DNA from 4 places in the Brevibacillus ginsengisoli genome. Region 1 is predicted to be linked to each of the others. Evidence: predicted binding sites of a transcription regulator. Region 1 holds the regulator's gene; each other region holds the start of a gene.
The links. The regulator LexA, encoded in region 1, represses DNA repair genes until DNA is damaged. The targets are predictions, from matches to a motif close to CGAACATATGTTCG.
Positions count from the first base shown of each region.

Region 2: a site for LexA is predicted at 1,976-1,989, ahead of ACQCN2_RS16980 (carbohydrate kinase). Genes of this name have one in related genera too.
Region 3: a site for LexA is predicted at 1,597-1,610, ahead of ACQCN2_RS06885 (DNA polymerase IV). Genes of this name have one in related genera too.
Region 4: a site for LexA is predicted at 3,026-3,039, ahead of dinB (DNA polymerase IV). Genes of this name have one in related genera too.

Region 1 covers NZ_JBNJQR010000006.1:197,484-202,092, reverse strand. The annotation lists gene ACQCN2_RS14285 (amidohydrolase) at 1-182, opposite strand, end outside; gene ACQCN2_RS14280 (MATE family efflux transporter) at 493-1,149, opposite strand; gene ACQCN2_RS14275 (aldehyde dehydrogenase family protein) at 1,216-1,401, opposite strand; gene lexA (transcriptional repressor LexA) at 1,949-2,572, shown strand; gene ACQCN2_RS14265 (DinB family protein) at 2,666-3,175, opposite strand; gene ACQCN2_RS14260 (DUF456 domain-containing protein) at 3,207-3,695, opposite strand; gene glnA (type I glutamate--ammonia ligase) at 3,970-4,609, opposite strand, start outside.
Region 2 covers NZ_JBNJQR010000008.1:153,106-157,714, reverse strand. The annotation lists gene asnB (asparagine synthase (glutamine-hydrolyzing)) at 1-21, opposite strand, end outside; gene ACQCN2_RS16995 (hypothetical protein) at 252-650, shown strand; gene ACQCN2_RS16990 (MOSC domain-containing protein) at 660-1,337, shown strand; gene ACQCN2_RS16985 (GyrI-like domain-containing protein) at 1,382-1,849, shown strand; gene ACQCN2_RS16980 (carbohydrate kinase) at 2,022-3,110, shown strand; gene ACQCN2_RS16975 (pseudouridine-5'-phosphate glycosidase) at 3,123-4,037, shown strand; gene ACQCN2_RS16970 (2-thiouracil desulfurase family protein) at 4,199-4,609, opposite strand, start outside.
Region 3 covers NZ_JBNJQR010000002.1:692,120-696,728, reverse strand. The annotation lists gene ACQCN2_RS06900 (thioredoxin family protein) at 1-260, shown strand, start outside; gene ACQCN2_RS06895 (Crp/Fnr family transcriptional regulator) at 291-998, opposite strand; RNA gene ffs (signal recognition particle sRNA small type) at 1,149-1,239, shown strand; gene ACQCN2_RS06885 (DNA polymerase IV) at 1,614-2,657, shown strand; gene ACQCN2_RS06880 (ABC-F family ATP-binding cassette domain-containing protein) at 2,709-4,609, shown strand, end outside.
Region 4 covers NZ_JBNJQR010000003.1:403,611-408,219, reverse strand. The annotation lists gene ACQCN2_RS09125 (APC family permease) at 1-774, opposite strand, end outside; gene ACQCN2_RS09120 (YolD-like family protein) at 930-1,271, shown strand; gene ACQCN2_RS09115 (YhjD family protein) at 1,307-1,681, opposite strand; gene dinB (DNA polymerase IV) at 1,681-2,925, opposite strand; gene ACQCN2_RS09105 (hypothetical protein) at 3,144-4,609, shown strand, end outside.

The DNA of each region.
Region 1 (4,609 bases):
GGAAGCAGACTTCTTCCTTGAAGGTCAATAACGCTTGTTTTTTCTCCAATGAATTGCTTGATCTCTTCAGTTGAGCCAACTGCGACGATCCGGTTCTCTTTTACCGCTACCGCTTCTGCAATCCCATTTTGACAATCTACAGTAATAACCTCTCCATTAAGAAAAACGTAATCTGTGTGCATCGTAATCCTCCTTTAGTCGATTTATACATTTCTTTCCTAACTGATTAGTTTTCCGGACTTCTTAATCTTTTGAATTATCTGATCATAAAAATGGCAGCTACAACGAACGAAGGCAGATCAGCTAGCGGCGCCGCGTACCATACCCCATCCACCCCATAATAGTGAGGCAAAATATAGATGAGGGGCAGAAGGAATAAAAACGTTCTCCCAATCGCGATCAGAGTGATCTACCGTTTTTCTCGACCGCTTCAAAGTAACCTGAGATCAACAAGGTAATTGCGCCCAGCGGGAATGTGAAATTAAATATCCTTTATTGTCCAAACGCCAAGATCTTACAAATTTGGATCGCCACCCACGTTGCTTCTCTCACACGGCCGTATAATTTTGCGCCATAGTTATAACTAATAATCGGCTGAACTCCTGTGACAGCCCCTAATGCCATGAGCACAAGATAATTGATGATATATCCATTTTGGATCGTAAATGCAAAGACATGTAATTCTCCCCCATAGTCCGAAAGCAGAATATTATCGATCACAATCGCAATAAACATCGTAAGTTGTACGGAAAAGGAGGAGAAGCCTGTGGCGAGCTGGTCGTTCATCGACACTAACAAAGAAGCTAAGCATGACCGGCAATACAGCAAATGGGACAGCATCGCCGGTCGCTCCAAAAAAAGCATCAATGATTCGTTGTTTAATAATCCAAATATTGCGATAACTATTGATAAAATGGTGGTAAACCAAAGGGATTGTCCTACAATATTCCTCGCTTCTTCCGTTTTTCCTTCCCCTAGTCGGAGCGCAACTACCGCTCCAGCACCAGCCGCCATCAGGGTACCGACCGCGCGACTCAATACCATGATGGTATAGCCGATACCAACACCCGCTAATTCTGATGCCACTAGATTTCCTACGATCATCCCGTCAATAACCGACCGACCCGCAAAAGACAAATTGCCTAGAATAGCGACTATCGTGTAGCGTAAAAACAGCGTGCTAATTTTTTTGGTGCCGAACTCTCTTGTTGTCTTTTACTTGTATTGGGTTGGATTCGATATAATTCTGATACTCGAATACAGTATTCCCCATGCCCACCCCCTGAACCATTCGACAGGTTCCTTAATCATATTGGCTACTCCTGCCTGGATACCTGCCTGCTTGATAATCTCAAACAGTTTTACGGCTGTAACTGAAGTAACTTCGGATGGTTTGAACACAGGCTAGTATAACTAGTTCTTCCCCCTTTTTACATTATAGAAATACCTCTCGCTCAACAAACTTGACGATATCACTATAGAAAGCGCTTACATTTATTTTCCCCGAACAGAGATTCTAGAGCCATCTCCCTTGCATTCATTCGGTTTGGACTACTCCTCCTTTTGAGATGATATATGTGATGCAATACCCCACGATAACGCAATCGAGAATTCCGAGTTTTCAATTAATTAATCGAACAACCCATTCGTTTTATGTTAATGGGTTCATCGTATAAATTGGAGTTATCTTCTAGTCAATAGCCACTAAACTCAATTTTTATCAAAAAAGTGGAGTTACTCCAGATTTTATTTGTTGCTTTCCGGGGGATACCACTTGGCTATTGGAACATTTGCTAAATTTCACCGTAAGGTTAGACGAAGAAACCAGAAGTTTTAACGAACCCCGCTTCTTTTAATAGGAGATGTCCTAGAAAAACGAACTTATGTTTGTCGAACGCAAGATCCCATGGTATAATGTAGTAAAAGACTCGAGGATCGAGGTGTGGAAATGTCCAAGCTTTCCAATCGTCAACAAGCCATTATTGAATTCATTCGTAGAGAAGTAAAAGATAAAGGATATCCCCCATCTGTTCGAGAAATCGGAGAAGCTGTAGGACTAGCCTCTAGCTCTACTGTTCACGGTCATTTGGCGCGTCTGGAGAAAAAAGGGTTGATCCGCCGTGACCCGACCAAGCCACGGGCGATTGAGCTTCTGGGTGATTCCGACCGATTCCAGGAAGATTTCGACCTTAGTGTAGTTAGAGTTCCCGTTCTTGGTAAAGTAACAGCCGGTCAACCGATCACCGCCATCGAGCAGGTCGAAGAGTACTTCCCGCTCCCTGAAAATGTCGTGTCGTCCGATAACGTGTTCATGCTTCGCGTTTCCGGTAACAGTATGATTGAAGCTGGAATTCTGGACGGCGACTATGTCATTGTCCGTCAGCAAAGTGTTGCAAACAACGGCGATATCGTGGTAGCCATGACTGAGGAAGACGAAGCTACAGTAAAACGATTCTTTAAAGAAAAGACGCATTTTCGTTTACAGCCAGAAAACTCCTCTTTGGAACCAATCATTCTTCAATCCGTTTCCGTCCTTGGAAAGGTCATCGGAGTTTACCGTACCATTCATTAATTAAACTGGTTTGAACATTGTTTCAAAAGAACAGCTCCCCATTTAGCGAACACCGCTAGTCGGGGAGCTGTTTTGTTGAATATGAATTAAATTTTATAACCCTAGCTTTTGTTCCAATTCCCTCTTCTGACTCAGGTGATGGCGGAAATGCATATCAATAAGATCAAACCACTCCTTCGCGTTCAGCCAGCCGAAGCCATCATGTTTAACTTTATAGTTGGAGTTCACGCCTTCCACTTTTCCTTCCCATTCCAACATCTTCTGCTTTACTTGATCGAGTCCGTCGGAGAGGTCCTCTTTACTTTCCGAATTGCTGGGTGTGTTTTCAGGCAAGTCCGGCAACTTGATTTTAATCGGCGGAAATCCACCGTTCTTGTACAAATTCTCACCGGCCATCGTCTTGCCGAGCGTTTGCTCCCCACTTGCTGCTGCACATGCTTCCACGTTGTCAAGGTATTCCAGAGCCACAAGGATCACATGGCTGTACATTTGACCGAGCGACCAACCCCCTTGCTCGGATATATGCCTCAGTTGATCCAGCGAATAATTTTGCAAGTTGGTTTTGTACTCCTCAATCAACTTCAGATCGCTCAATTGAAACACCCCTTCAACGTGAATGATTAATCCATGCTTATTACCTTGCGATGAAGAACCAGATAATCATCAAAATTTGAATGAATACCTTAACTACCGCACTGCTTAATAACGCGAAAAGTGAACCAAATCCAACTTTGATCGCTTTCTCAATGGACTGCTTTTGGATGAACAGCTCAATCGCTATCACAAATAAAAATGGAAGCAGAATCATTCCGAGTGGAGGGTATACAAAGATCCCGAGGATAACCCCCGCAATAGCCCCTATCGAAGATAACCGAGACCCCCCTGAGCGCTTCACAAAATACATATTGGCCAGTATATCCGCAGCATAAGAAAGCGCACTTAAGATCCCCATCCCCCACCAGAAAGAAGGTGGAAGTCCCGGTGCCCCAGGTGCAACCAAAACAAACTGATATAAGAGAAACCCAATCCACATCAGTATTAAATCAGGCAATACCGGAAAAAAGATTCCAGCAAGGCTTAATCCGAATAACGTAATGATCATAATCCATAATAAGATCTCCATGGAAAACCTCCTCGTTCAAGAAACATTCAACTACCTGTTAGAGCATCCAATATTCTCTAATCATTACGTCATTCTACCCTAAAAGTTTCAAAAATCTCCATTGAGCAGGATTGAATCTAAAGAGTCGTATACATTAATCCGTTTCATTTGTACTGCTTGGGCTGCATTTTGGGTGTACAGTTCCTCCAGACCCACGAGCCGATGACAATTTATATTTAAAAAAACACCACAAAAAACCCTCACGCCAAGTGGCGTAAGGGTTTCAGCTTTTATCTTAATACGTATTCATGTATTGTTCACGTTCCCAGTTGTGTACGCGGGTGCGGAACATATCCCATTCGATTTCTTTTGCTTCGATGAAGTGGAGCAAAGCGTGCTCGCCCAAAGCTTCGCAGATTACTGGGTCAGCTTTCAAGCACTCGATTGCTTCTTTCAATGTGGATGGCAAGCTATCGATTCCGTTTTCTTCACGCTCTTGCTCATCCATCACATAAATGTTGCGATCGATTGCAGGAGGTGCTTGCAATTTGTTTTTGATACCGTCCAAACCAGCTTTCAGCATTACGGCCAAAGCGAGGTATGGGTTAGCTGCTGGGTCTGGGTTACGCACTTCGATACGAGTACCCATTCCACGGGATGCAGGGATACGGATCAATGGAGAACGGTTTTTCGCGGACCAAGCAACGTAGCAAGGTGCTTCGTAACCTGGAACCAAACGCTTGTAAGAGTTTACCAATGGATTGGTGATCGCAGCAAAACCACGTGCGTGAAGCAGGATACCCGCGAGGTATTGCTTAGCAGTTTCACTCAAGCCCAACACGTCGGACTCTTCGTAGAACGCGTTTTCTTTGCCGCGGAACAAGGATTGGTGAGCGTGCATACCGGAACCGTTTACGCCGAACAATGGTTTTGGC
Region 2 (4,609 bases), on a different contig from region 1:
CCATCCCGTAATTCCGCACATGGTTTTTCATCCTTCCGTTCCATCTTGCCGATGCTTGTATAGTGGAGATTAAAAATCGTCCTGTGCACATCGTATGCTTGGGGCTAGGCGGAATTGTCTGTCCATGAAAAGGAATTTATCGGTTGACATTGGCCAAACCTAAACTTAATTGACTTCGTTATGGAATGAGAAAGCGTGAAGACTTCAATCGTTGCTTGACTTATGCTAGAGTATAGAAGGAGGCGATCAAGATGAAGAAAATGGTAAAAGTTACAATCCGTGATTTCACGAAAATCAAAGAAAATCTGAATGACGCGAACGAATTGGCTCTGTATGAACAAGCCAATGGTCATACATATGAGGCAGAAATTGAACATGACGGGTATGCGGTAATCGATCTGCCAGACGGAGAGTATATTGAGCTCGCGATAGATGAGTACGAGCTGATCATTGAAGATTGGAAGGTAGCCGGCAAAATCGGCGCTGCGACACTGGTGACCAAATCCGACCCGAATGACGAAACCGCGATGCTTTATCGCTTGCAGGATGAGCGCGGTGAAGTTGTACAAGCTGAGCAATCATTGTCCAAAGAGGTTGTTCGTCAACTGGCGCAAGCCTGGTTTGCCAAACAACCCAAAAAAGAAGAGTAGGTGAGAGCCATGCTGCAAGGAGAAATCCTATCGATTCAAGTGGGGAAACCGCAGCTTATGGCCTACAGTAAAGGAGAAATCCTGACGGGGATGCTGAAGCTTCCCGTTCAGGGTGAATTATTTTTATCTTCTGTGAATTTGGAAGGCGATGAACAAGCGGATTTGAACTTTCATGGAGGTGTGGATAAAGCTGTTTGCGTTTACAGCTACGAACACTATCCTTACTGGGAAAAGGTGTTGAACCAAAAGCTGCAAGTGGGCGCTTTCGGTGAAAACCTTACCGTCAAAGGAATGCTGGAGTCCGATGTGTGCATCGGTGACATCTTTCAAATGGGAACGGCCGTTGTTCAAGTCAGTCAGCCCCGTCAACCTTGCCACAAACTCGCAAAACGATACGATATCCCAGAGTTGGCCTTGCAAGTGCAAGAAACAGGGTATACCGGCTTCTACTTCCGTGTTCTCCAAGAAGGAACGGTGCGTCAAGAGAAACCTATCCTTCTGCTGGAGCGTGATCCTCATGGTATCTCCATCCAATACGCTAACCACATTATGCACAAGGACCGCACCAATCTTAAGGAAGCGGAAAGGATGTTGAAGGTGGAGGCACTTTCTGCTAATTGGCAGCGCACATTCACGAAGCGACTGACAGGAACAGAGTCAGATCCAAAACTTCGCTTGTATGGATAAGTGGATAAACCCAACCAATCATTAATGAAATCGGGGGGAACCGGATGAAGATCAATACCGTTCAAAAGGACTCGTTTCAAATCGTGGGCATCAAATGGCAGGGAACGTATGAACAGGCTGGCAATGGGGAGATTCGTCAGGCAATGAGTCAGTTTCGGGAGCGTATGAGCGAGATTCCGGAGACTGTTCAACCCAGGTATATCCTCGGGATTTCGGTTCACGATATTCCAAATGGATTTACCTATTACATCGGCTCGGAGGTAAAACAAGCGGCGCAGCTTCCAGAAGGAATGATTTCCTTTATAGTTCCTTCCCAGCTTTATGCGACATTGAACCATCCGACGGGAGAGGAAGTCTATCAATCCTACGAAACCATTGATCATTGGATCAAGCAGGAAGGGTATCAGACGGTAACCGAGCCAATCAATTACCTAGAAGTGTACCCGGCCACTTATGACCCGCAAACGGATCAACCAATGCTGACGATTATGGTTCCAATAAAAGATGATTAGTAGGAAATCTTTACGCTCCTACAGGGATAAATCAGTGATAACACAAGGATGACACGTAGCTTTTGCAGCTTCGAGTCATCCTTTTTTAAATTTATCTCGCCGCTTTACAAACAAATGTTATAGTGATAAACTTTTGTTTGAGAAGAAAAAACTGGTGAAAGGAGGCTGTTCAATGGACAAAGAAAAACAGGTGTTACATTACATCCGAATGAATCCTTTTATATCCCAGCAGGAACTGGCGGACAAAATAGGAATTTCTCGGTCAGCCGTTGCCGGATATATTGCTAGTTTAACCAGACAGGGCGAGATTAAAGGTCGAGCGTATATTTTACGGGACGAATCGCTGATTACCTGTATCGGCGGAGCCAATCTCGATCGAAAAGCGCACAGTAAACAGAAGGTCAAATTCCACTCTTCCAATCCTGTTACGATTACGGAGTCTTGCGGGGGAGTTGCGCGCAACATTGCCGAGAACCTTGGGCGACTCGGATGTACCACTTCGCTGATCAGCAGCGTGGGTGACGATAAGGAAGGCATGTGGGTCCTTCAGGAGACTCAACAGCATGGCGTTGAAGTCAGTCAAACCTGGATCCTTCCGCGGGAGCAGACAGGCTCTTACACGGCCCTCCTGGATACGGATGGAGAAATGGTCGTCTCCTTGGCGAACATGGATATATACGATCGAATGACACCTGAGATGTTTGCGGAGAAGTGGTCGCATATCGCTTCTTCTGAGGCAGTATTTCTCGATACGAATATTCCAGCCGATTGTTTGGCCTATCTGATGAAGCGTTGCAAGGATGAATCCATCCCTTTGTATGTTGATCCTGTCTCATCGACCAAGGCCAAGAAGCTTCCAGAGAGTTTGGAAGGAATCGATACGATCATGCCCAATCGGGAAGAGGCCGAGCTGTTGTCCGGGATGAGTATCGAATCCACCGAAGATTGTGGGCGAGCTTGCGAGAAAATCAGAGAACGTGGTGTGAAGAATGTGATTGTCACACTCGGAGAACAGGGAATTTATTATTCGTCACAAGAAGACGCTGGCTTGTTGCCGCCTTATCCAGTAGAGGTGGTGGACGTGACAGGTGCCGGAGACGCGTTCGCATCGGGATTTCTTTATGGAATCATGCAAGGAGAAACCTTGGAACTGGCATGCCGTTTAGGTCTTGCCGCTTCAGCTCTCACGCTTCAAACTGAGCATTCTGTATCTCCACTGTTACAGCCTGAACATATTTACGCTTATATAGAATCCCATTAGGAGGAATTGATCATGAAACAATATCTTACGTATACAGATGAAGTAAAACATGCCCTTGAGAACAACTTGCCTATCGTAGCCCTTGAAACAACCATTATTTCTCACGGAATGCCTTATCCGCAAAATATCGAAATGGCTAAAGAAGTTGAGAACATCATTCGCCAAAATGGTGCGGTGCCAGCAACCATTGGGATCATGGACGGCAAAATCAAAATCGGCTTGAACGATAGTGAGCTTCAAGAGTTTGCAACCAACAAACAAGTGGAAAAAGTAAGCCGTCGAGATTTCCCATACATTCTCTCCAGCGGGAAAATCGGTGCGACAACAGTAGCAGCAACCATGATTGCAGCTGAAATCGCTGGTGTTGAAATGTTTGCGACAGGCGGTATTGGAGGCGTTCACCGTGAAGGAGAAGTAACATGGGATGTCTCTGCAGATTTGACAGAGCTGGCTCAAACGAATGTGGCGGTTGTTTGCGCAGGTGCGAAATCCATTTTGGATATTGGCCGTACACTTGAATACCTCGAGACACAAGGGGTTCCAGTAGTTGGTTACAAATGTGATGAGTTCCCGTCCTTCTATTCGCGCAAAAGCGGTTTCCCAGTAGATTTCCAACTAGACACACCTGAAGCGGTAGCAACGATGATGGATACCAAATGGAAGCTGGGCCTAGACGGTGGTATGATCATCGCCAATCCGGTTCCAGAAGCGGACGCGATTGACTACAATGAGATTGAAGCAGTGATTCAGCAAGCACTGGACGAAGCGAAAGCCAATAATATTACAGGAAAGCGCGTAACTCCGTTCATCTTGGCAAAAGTAAAAGAATTGACTGGCGGCAAAAGCCTCGAAACCAACATTGCGCTCGTGAAGCATAATGCCGAAGTCGCTGCGAAAATTGCTGTGGCATTGAAAGCAGTAAAATAATTTCGGTCTGCGAACAGTTTGATAAAACCGAAAGAGAAAAAGCTCTTGTCTGTGGGATTCACTCACAGTCAAGAGCTTTCTTTGTGATTCATCAATTTTGTGGCTGTTTCACAAAAAGGGGAGGTGTTCTTAGACAGAACAACCAGTTAAAGTGGTTCCTATCAGAGCTCCAATTCACCTAGCTCGTTCTCCGAGATGACCGTAAAACCTTCCCTTCTTAACAAGGCTGAGGTTACGCCTTCACCGGGCACTTTGGTATGAGAGAAGCTCCCGTTGTAGATCGTTTGCGTTCCACAGGAAGGGCTGAATTCTTTGAGGACAATATGCGTTGCCTCGACTTTTCTAGCGAGCTCGAGCGTTAATTCTGCTCCTTTGACATAAAGCTCTGTCACGTCATTACCGGATTGATCTATCACTTTGGCTTTGCCGTCCAATACATCTTGGCCGGTTCCGTCAATGATTTCGGCAGGCTCACGTGGAGTGCTAAATCCGCCAAGCAATTCAGGACATACCATGATGGCCTTCTCTTGCTTGACCCATTCTTGAATACGCTGAACCAGACTAGAGGTACC
Region 3 (4,609 bases), on a different contig from region 1:
GGGGACGAGCGATTCCGATCATGATTATCACCGACCAAGAGGGTAACTTTTTAGGGAAATGGGGCCCTCGTCCTGCGCATGTTCAACAGGTGATGATCCGATTTAAACAAAATAATCCCGATCGCGATGCCGCCGATTATCAAGATAACTTGAAAGTTGCCTATCAAGAAATGATCAACCAATACGGTGAAGGTACACAGTATCAGCAAGTGATTGTCCAGGAATTAAAAGAACTGTTCCAATCTATACCAAAAGCCTAGAAACCGATTCTCTAGGCTTTTGGATGACTCTTAAATTCTGCAGATATCCGGTGGGCAATCGTCACAAAAAATCGCATCTTTCAAATAGTGCAGATCTTTTACTTCAATGCAACCATTGGGTTTCAACTCGATTACATCGAGTTTCTTCAGATCAGCTAACATCCGATTGACGGATTCACGGGTAAGTCCGATATATTGGGCAAGTTCTCGATTGGTTAACGGGAGATCAATTAGAATTCCTGTTGGCGTTTCTTTTCCATACGTGTTACACATCCGAATCAGGGTTGAATAAAGTGCGCCTGTCTTGCCGTTCAGCAGCAGATCTCGGAATTTGGAGCGTGTCCGTCGATGTACGGTAGCCATCCAACGCATGAATTCAATGCAGAAGTCTCCGTTTTGCGTCAGTAGCTTTTCCAACTGGAGTCGGGGAATAATGGAGATCTCACTTGGAGCGATGGTGCTTGCCGTTGCATCATACAAGATGTCATTATGAAATAGACCAGTGACACCAATCAATTCCCCTGCACCACATACTCCAAGCGTTAGTTCTTTTCCATTGGCTGTCGCTTTGATGAGTTGGACTGCTCCAGAATGGATGAAAAAAATATTCTCCGCCTGTTCCCCATCCAGGAAGAGAAGTTGAGATTCGTGCATATTTCGTTTCGTTCCGATTGATTTCATCTCTTCAATAAATTGCGGAGAGATTTCATCGGTGAATGTTCCTATATGATTTGTCATTCGATCACCTCGGCAGCGGTTTCCGGTTGCAACAATTTTATAAAATGGTATAATTGTCTAGCTTCAGTGTAACAGGCTGTGACAAACATCACAAGGGACGAACTCTCTGGATAATTTTACTCTTGTTTTTTACGCCTAAATTGTGTATACTACAAATAAGGCAACAGGGAAACTGCGAAACTGGTCAGGTCCGGAAGGAAGCAGCCATAAGCGGACTTTCCTGTGTGCCCCACTTACATAGAACTTCAAGCCCTTTCTACGGATGTAGAGAGGGCTTTTTTCTTATAAAAAACTATATCTGCTTTACAACGGTAAAGCGGATATAGTTCTTCCATTCGCGTAAGCCCGCTCAAGAAAAGGCTTCGTCCGCTCGAGCTCATTTTAAGCGAAAACCAAGTGCAGAGAACGAAGGAAGGAAAAGAGTCGGCATTCTTTACATCAGACTGAGAAACGAAGTGATTTTCTTGTCGACTCCCTTCCGTAGTGAACGGAGCGGACAGTATATGCTACTACGAGCTTAAACAGAGCATAGAGAAACGAAGTCTTTTCTTATCCCTGGTTGCTTTTATCCTATTAGAATAAGATAATAGAAGGATAGAGAATGTACGTTCGGGGGTGGCCCCAGTAAAGAAATACTTGCACTTAGATATTGATGCCTTTTTTGCAAGTGTGGAACAGTTCGATCAGCCGAAATATCAAGGCAAGCCAGTTATTGTGGGTGGGACGGGCAACCGAGGAGTTGTGGCTACCTGCAGTTATGAAGCTCGCAAATTTGGCGTGCGTTCGGCTATGCCCATTGCTCTCGCAAAGAAAAAATGTCCGACAGGAATTTATCTTCCCGTACGGTATTGGCGATATGAAGAGAAATCAGCAGAAATCAAGGCGATCTATACCCAATATACGGATCTTTATCAACCACTTGGATTGGATGAGGCTTACTTAGATATGTCCGATTATGAGGATGTGATTCCGGTTGCGCGTGTCATTAAACAACGGATCAAGCAAGAAACCGGGCTAACCTGCAGTATAGGAATCGCGAACAACATGTCGCTTGCCAAGATTGCCAGCGATCTGAAAAAGCCGGACGCATTTGTCGTGATTCGGCCCCATCAGTCGTTGGAGATACTTCGTCCACTATCGATTGGAGTCATTCATGGTATTGGAAAAAAGTCGCAAGAATTATTGGAACGCAAGGGAATTCACACCGTTGAAGACTTCTGGAAGCTGACGGAAGAAGAGGTTGTGCGTTTGTTCGGGAAACATGGAAAAAGGTTGTATCAGGTGGCCCGAGGAGAAGATGATCGGACGATTACGATGAATCGCCCAATGAAATCAACGAGTCGAGAAACCACGCTTCCTTTTGATATCACAGAAAGAGAATCAATCGCCAAGGTCGCGCGAGAATTGTTGGAGGAAGTTTCAGAGGATGTTCGCAAGGAAGGATTGCATCCTCAAACGATGACGCTTAAGATAAAATACAGTGACTTTAAGCAGCGAACAAAGCAATGCCGGGTCGATACTCCCTCAGAGTGGTTGAGTCGATTGGAAGAGTTGATCGATAGCTTTGATTATTCAAATGGAATCCGACTGGTGGGAGTTGGTTTCTCCAATTTTGTGCCAGAAGGTGTTCAGCAATATGAACAATTGCGGTTTTTTTAAACAGGTAGAATAACGACCTGAGTGAGTCTTAAGTAGGGGTTGAAGAATATCATGTTGACTGTAGAAGGTTTAAGCAAAAGTTTTGGTGAGAAAGTCTTATTCGATGACCTTCATTTTGCGATTGCTCAAGGCCAACGCGTCGGTGTCATTGGGGTAAATGGTTCAGGGAAGTCTACTCTGCTGCAAATCATCGCGGGTAAAGAGACAGCAGATCACGGCAAGATCATTCACGCGAATCATTATAAGATTGAATTTCTGCCGCAGACGCCCGAATTTGAACCTGACTCAACCGTTCTGGAACAAGTTTTTTATGGGGATACACCTTTGATGCGTGCCATTCGAGCATATGAACGAGCATTAATGGAAATAGAGAAGGATCCGACAAGTGAACAGAAGCAGCGTCAATTGATTCAAGCTCAGCAACAGATGGATAACCAGAATGCGTGGGATGCCGAGACGCTTGCCAAATCGATTCTTACTCGATTAGGAATTACCAACTTTGAGCAAGCTGTGGGCCAATTGTCGGGGGGACAGCGCAAACGGGTAGCGATGGCGAGGGCTTTAATCCAACCTGCAGACCTGTTAATCCTCGACGAGCCGACGAACCATATTGATAATGAAACCGTAGAATGGTTGGAAGAGTATCTGTCCCGTTACAAAGGCAGCCTGCTTCTTGTTACACACGACCGCTATTTTCTTGATCGCGTGACGAATCGCATCATTGAGCTTGACAATGGCAAGCTGTATAGCTACGAAGGCAATTACAGCGTCTTTTTAGAGAAAAAGGCGGATCGCGAGGAACAGGCAGCCGCCTCTGAAAGCAAGCGCCAGAACCTGCTGCGACGTGAGCTGGCGTGGCTGCGCCGAGGAGCGAAGGCGCGAACTACCAAACAAAAAGCACGTATTCAACGGGCTGAAGACTTGATGTCACGTGAGGTGGATGGACCTGCGCAGAAGATGGATATGGCGATTGGCTCTTCACGACTGGGCAAGAAAGTCATTGAGCTGGAAGAAGTCAGTAAGCGCTTCGGGGAGCGTAACTTGATCAATGACTTCACCTATATCGTGGTTCCAGGTGATCGAGTAGGGATTATCGGCCCGAATGGCAGTGGAAAAACAACCCTGCTGCAAATGATCGCGGGGCGAGTCGGGCCTGACACTGGAACCATCGAGGTCGGTGAGACAGTAAAGCTCGCTTATTACACGCAGGAAAATGTGGAAATGAATGAACAGCTTCGCGTCATTGAGTATATCAAGGAAGTTGCGGAAGTAATTCGAACCGTAGATGGTCAAGTAATCACTGCTTCGCAAATGTTGGAGCGATTCTTGTTCCCTCCGCACCAACAATGGACGCCGATTGCCAAGCTTTCCGGTGGGGAGCGACGCAGACTTTACCTCTTGCGCACCTTGATGGGTGAACCGAATGTCCTGATGCTGGATGAGCCGACCAACGACCTCGATATCCAGACACTATCTGTCTTGGAGGATTACCTGGAGCAGTTCCCGGGCGCTGTCATTACCGTATCCCATGATCGTTATTTCCTAGATCGCACGGTTGATCACCTGTTCGCTTTTGAAGGGGAAGGCAAAATCCGCCGTTTCACCGGCAACTACTCCGAGTATCTCGAACAGAAACGACTCGAGGATGCCGAGCGGTCGAAAGCACAAGAGAAGGCTGTGCGAACAGAGCGTGCGGAAGAAAACCCAGCCAGTGAACGCGGACGCAACCGTACCCGGAAGCTTTCCTACAAGGATCAAAAAGACTGGGATGAAATTGAAGGAAAAATCGCAGCAACGGAAGAGAAGCTGGTGTCCATCAAAGACCAAATCGCCAAAGCGGGAAGCGACTTCGAGAAGGCTCAGAAGCTGTTTGAAGAAGAACAACAGATCAGCGCTGAGCTGGAGAAGTTGGTTGAACGCTGGGCTGAGCTTTCTGAGCTGGTCGAAGAGAT
Region 4 (4,609 bases), on a different contig from region 1:
GATTCCTGTGAGAGCTGAACAAGCGGAGCTGAATGCTTTTAGGATCAATAAAGTTGTGAGCGACCCCGAAATCGTTCCAAGCGGAGGAGTTGTTGGTTGAACAAACCCATGCGTAAACTCATCCTTAAAACCCGTAGCGATCAACAGGATCATACACGCCATAAAAGCCAAGGTTGGCCATGCGAATACATTGGCCGATTCTGTTACCCCGCGTAAATTGACCACGACCAATAGGACGACACTTACTAACGCAAGCACTGTCTCATAAGGAGCCAATATGGGATAAGCTGAGGCAATCGCGTCAACAGCGGCTGATACGGATACTGCGACCGTTAGTATGTAATCCACGAGTAAGGAACTGGAAGCGATTAGGGATGGTAATGGGCTTCCAAAATTGTCTTTGGCAATAGCGTACGCTCCCCCTCCATTCGGGTAAGCGGTTACTCCCATAATATACGAAGTGATCAGGATCGCTAAAAGAACCAGCGTTGAAATCGTGATCGGAAGGATGATCCATTTGGCTGTTTCTCCAAGTCCAGCCAGTTCCGTCATCCCAGATTCCGGTCCGTATGCAACCGAAGAATATAGATCAGCTGACAAAATCGGGAGTGCTAGCATCCAAAATAGTTTGGTGTGTTGCGCTTCTAATTCTTTGGTTCGCATCGGACGACCAATCAGGACTCTTTTGACGTTGCCAAAATTCGTGATCGCAAACCAGATGGCAACAATCGTAAGAATCGTTAATGTAACTTCTAGCAATTGGATATGATGCATACTCTACACCTCTTATCTTCGTTAACACCTGTATTCTCCCCCTAATTCCCTCAGAGGTTGCATGTTCCCCTCCTGTTCGCATATAATACAAACGTATGTTCTTATTAATCAGGAACTGCCCTGTTGGAAGCCTAGGAACGAAGGGAGACATTCAAATGGCCTCAAAGAAAGACAATCTTTTTACCGCAAGTCGATTCGTACTGCCAGAGCACAGGGAAGCGATATTACAACTCCAAGAGGATCAAAAGCTAGTTGTGCAGCCAATCCTTGATGAACAAGAAATGGAATCGATTCACTTCCAAGTGATGGACTCGGCGCGTCACGACTACGCTGTGACCATCACGTGGTGGAGACATGTAAAAGAGCAACGAGGAATGACGTGCAGCTTCGAGGGGGTAGTGAAGTGGATTGACTCCCAAGCGCGTAGAATCAAACTGGAAAATGACGGTGAGATTGAGTGGATTCCAATAGATCATATAACGGGAGTAAGGTCGTAACCTCCTTTACATTCCAAAAGCTACCAAGACCAAATTTAGTCAAGGTAGCTTTTTTCGTTACTGGCTAAAATCCAAGTTCGTACACGTTGTTGGCATTCGGCTTTCAACAGTTCAATTGAGTAGAAGCTTTCACGCTGATAGCCATGGTCGTTCACCTTTACACAATACAGGTGGTTCTCTTTACGGCTCGTGAGCAGCTCGCACCCGTTCTGACGCAAACTCCTCTTCAAGCGCAGATGCTGTTTCTCGGCCCAACGCGATAAATTCTCCAATAAATGATGGTACGACAGCCTCAACGGCAATTGGTGAATCACGTTCAAATCAGCCATCGCCGCCTTAAACAGAATGCCAAACAAGATGCATTCACGCAATTGTTCTTGTACGGAGCCTGGTGAGTTGATTGTCTCCATTATTTATAGTGACCCCCAATCTTCTTGGCCCGTTGCTTGGCCTGACCGGAATCCAGTAAGGATACTGCGCGCACAATCGCATCGTTTCCGTATTTGACACGAATACCGTCCATGACATAGGCCAATGACCGCTGTTTGACTTTGTTGTCAAACAAACTAAGCTGGACGGCATCATCTGGCTCCAGCTGCCCAAGATGCACCCCCACACTGCGAACAGGACTACCCTCCCAGTGACGCTCGAACAATCGGCAAACCGCTTCGTATAAGGTCATGGCATCGTTGGTGGGTTCCGCAAGCTTCATCTGCCGCCAAAAACCTGTGGGGGTATCAAAATCAGCTCCCCTGCATCCAACCGAGGCGACATGCCCCATCAGATGCTTGCTTCGAGCCCGCCGACATACTTCTTCACATAACTCGAGCAGGACGACTTTGCAATCTTTTGCCGTATGGTAATCCCGTGGCAGCGTCATATGATGACCGATTCCCTTTTGCTGGTCATGGGTCTTGGGTGATACAGGCGAATTGTCGATTCCGTTCGCGGTAAGCCACAAGACTTCCCCATTCAGTCCCCAACGCTTGGTTAACACCGGCAACGAAAGGGTCGCCATCTGTTCAATTCGGTAAATCCCCATCCGGTGAAAATGGCGCTTCATCCGCGAGCCTACGCCAAGCAGCTTCTCAATTGGAAGCTTCCATAATGTATCGGCCAACTCTTCTTTACGAAGCCAAAAGATACCCGCTTCCTGTTTCTTGGCGAAGTTATCACAAGCCATTTTGGCTAACACCTTGTTCTCGCCAATCCCGACACGGCATACAACGCCTGTCTCCAGCCAGACTCTCTCCCGAATCTGCTCGGCAATCTGCCAAGGTTCCCCGAACAACGAGGTGCTCCCTGTTACATCGAGGAATTGTTCATCTATGGAATAGGGCTCCACCAAATCAGTGAATGCTTCAAAAATCTGCGTGATTTGCAGCGAAACACGAATGTACATCTCCATGCGCGGCTTGACCACGACGAGCTGTCTGCATTTTTGCTGCGCCTGCCAGAGCGCTTCCGCTGTGGTTACCCCATAGGCTTTGGCCAGCGGACATGCCGCCAATACCACTCCGCTGCGTCGCTCGGGATCCCCCGCTACCACGATCGGTTTGTCGCGAATGAACGGATTGGCCGCCTTCTCTACACTGGCGTAAAAGCTTTGCATATCGACAAGAAAGATCACCCGCTTGCCCTGATCACGTTGCAATTCAGCCACCCCTCTTTCGTCAATGTCCACTTAGACAACGTGTATTTTTTACAAAACAAGAACATCATTCGTTAAGCAGGAACATCTGTTCTTATTATACCAAACAAGTGTTCTTATTTATACCCCACAATGAATGGAATTTTTATACAAAAGTCGAAACGAACAAGAACCCCACATCGTATAAGGAGTAGTTGATTACGTAAGGGAGCTTGAGTAATATGGCCATACCTCTTTGGAAGCCAATCGCCATTCCGATTCTGTTGATTGGGTTAACCGGATGCAGTACGATCCTGGAACAATCGGTGGTTAAATCGCCAGAAACACCTGCGCAGATTGCTCCTGTCAATAAACAGATTCAAACACAAACGCAAACGGAGGTCTGCCTGGCAAAAGCACCTTCCGAAAAAACCACGAAGGCAGTCACGGAAGTCCCCTATGCGTACGACAAAATGACCGAGGCTGTCGTCATCCAGCTGGATGAAGAACCTAGACTCCACTCACCCATCAACACGACTGTGGGCCCTTATCCCCAAACCTACACCTTGTTCTTCCGTGAACCAATGGACCGTGCGTCAGTGGAGAGAAGCATTGAGACTAACACAGCAAAAAAAGACCAAACGAACGCACCTGTCGTCCATCCTAGCTTTACCTATCAATGGACGAGTGACAGACAGCTTCATCTCAAGGTAGAAGTACCTGCAAAAAGCATTCCTCGCACCTCAGACTACGGAATGTCGCAATACCTGATTACCCCCCAAGGCGCCCTAACGAAGAACAACAAACCATTAGCGGAAACACCTCAATTTACGGCGCTTATCGAACAACCAGAAGACCTATGGATGATCTCCTCAGATGGTCAGCAAGAGAAGCACGTAGGCGCATTGACGCAGCCGTACTTTATCGACACAGCAGCGGTTAATCTTGATCCCCGTTATTTCATGCTGAAGCGCTATACCCAATACTGCGAATGTGACGCCAATTATCCATATTTGTACGCCTTATATGATCTTCAAAACCGACAGACCATTTACTATCCGATGGAGTTAATGACGCGTTACTGGGGAGATGGTGAATTTATCGCGGATACACGGGGATTTTTTTACGCCAAACCTGACTCCAGTGTTACCGTGCCAGCTAGCCCGACAGCTGTACCGATTAAAATAAACGGATTCGTTCATGGAGGCAACTTCAGCAAGAACCGTACGCATCTCTTCCTGGCGGTCGGAACCAAGGAACAGACCAAGGATTACGATCTAATCGTGTACGAATTGGCAACAGGAAAGCAGAAACGATATCCTGCAGCGCTAAAAGGCGAGGTGGCATTCAGCGAGGTAACGACAGCAGAAATAGGAGTTTCCTTCTATGACAATGGCCAAACGGTCACAACCAGGATGCTAGTACCTAACAAGAACGAGGAGATTCGCTATCAGTACGATTGGCAAACTCGGCAGATTAGCCAATGGAAGCCGCCGATTCCCTCTGATGTCTGGTCAGGCTATACCGCATCTGACGATGGAAAGTATCAACTATACGCCAATGGAGGCTTGTATCAGGGAAGCCGGTTAATTTCGGGTGATAACCCTTATGAGATATGGCTTGGCAATACCCATCAGTTGGTAAGTAGTGTCCAATCATATTCAACCACCAAAGCGTTCCCTCAAGAAGGGCTGTACCTCTTTGATGC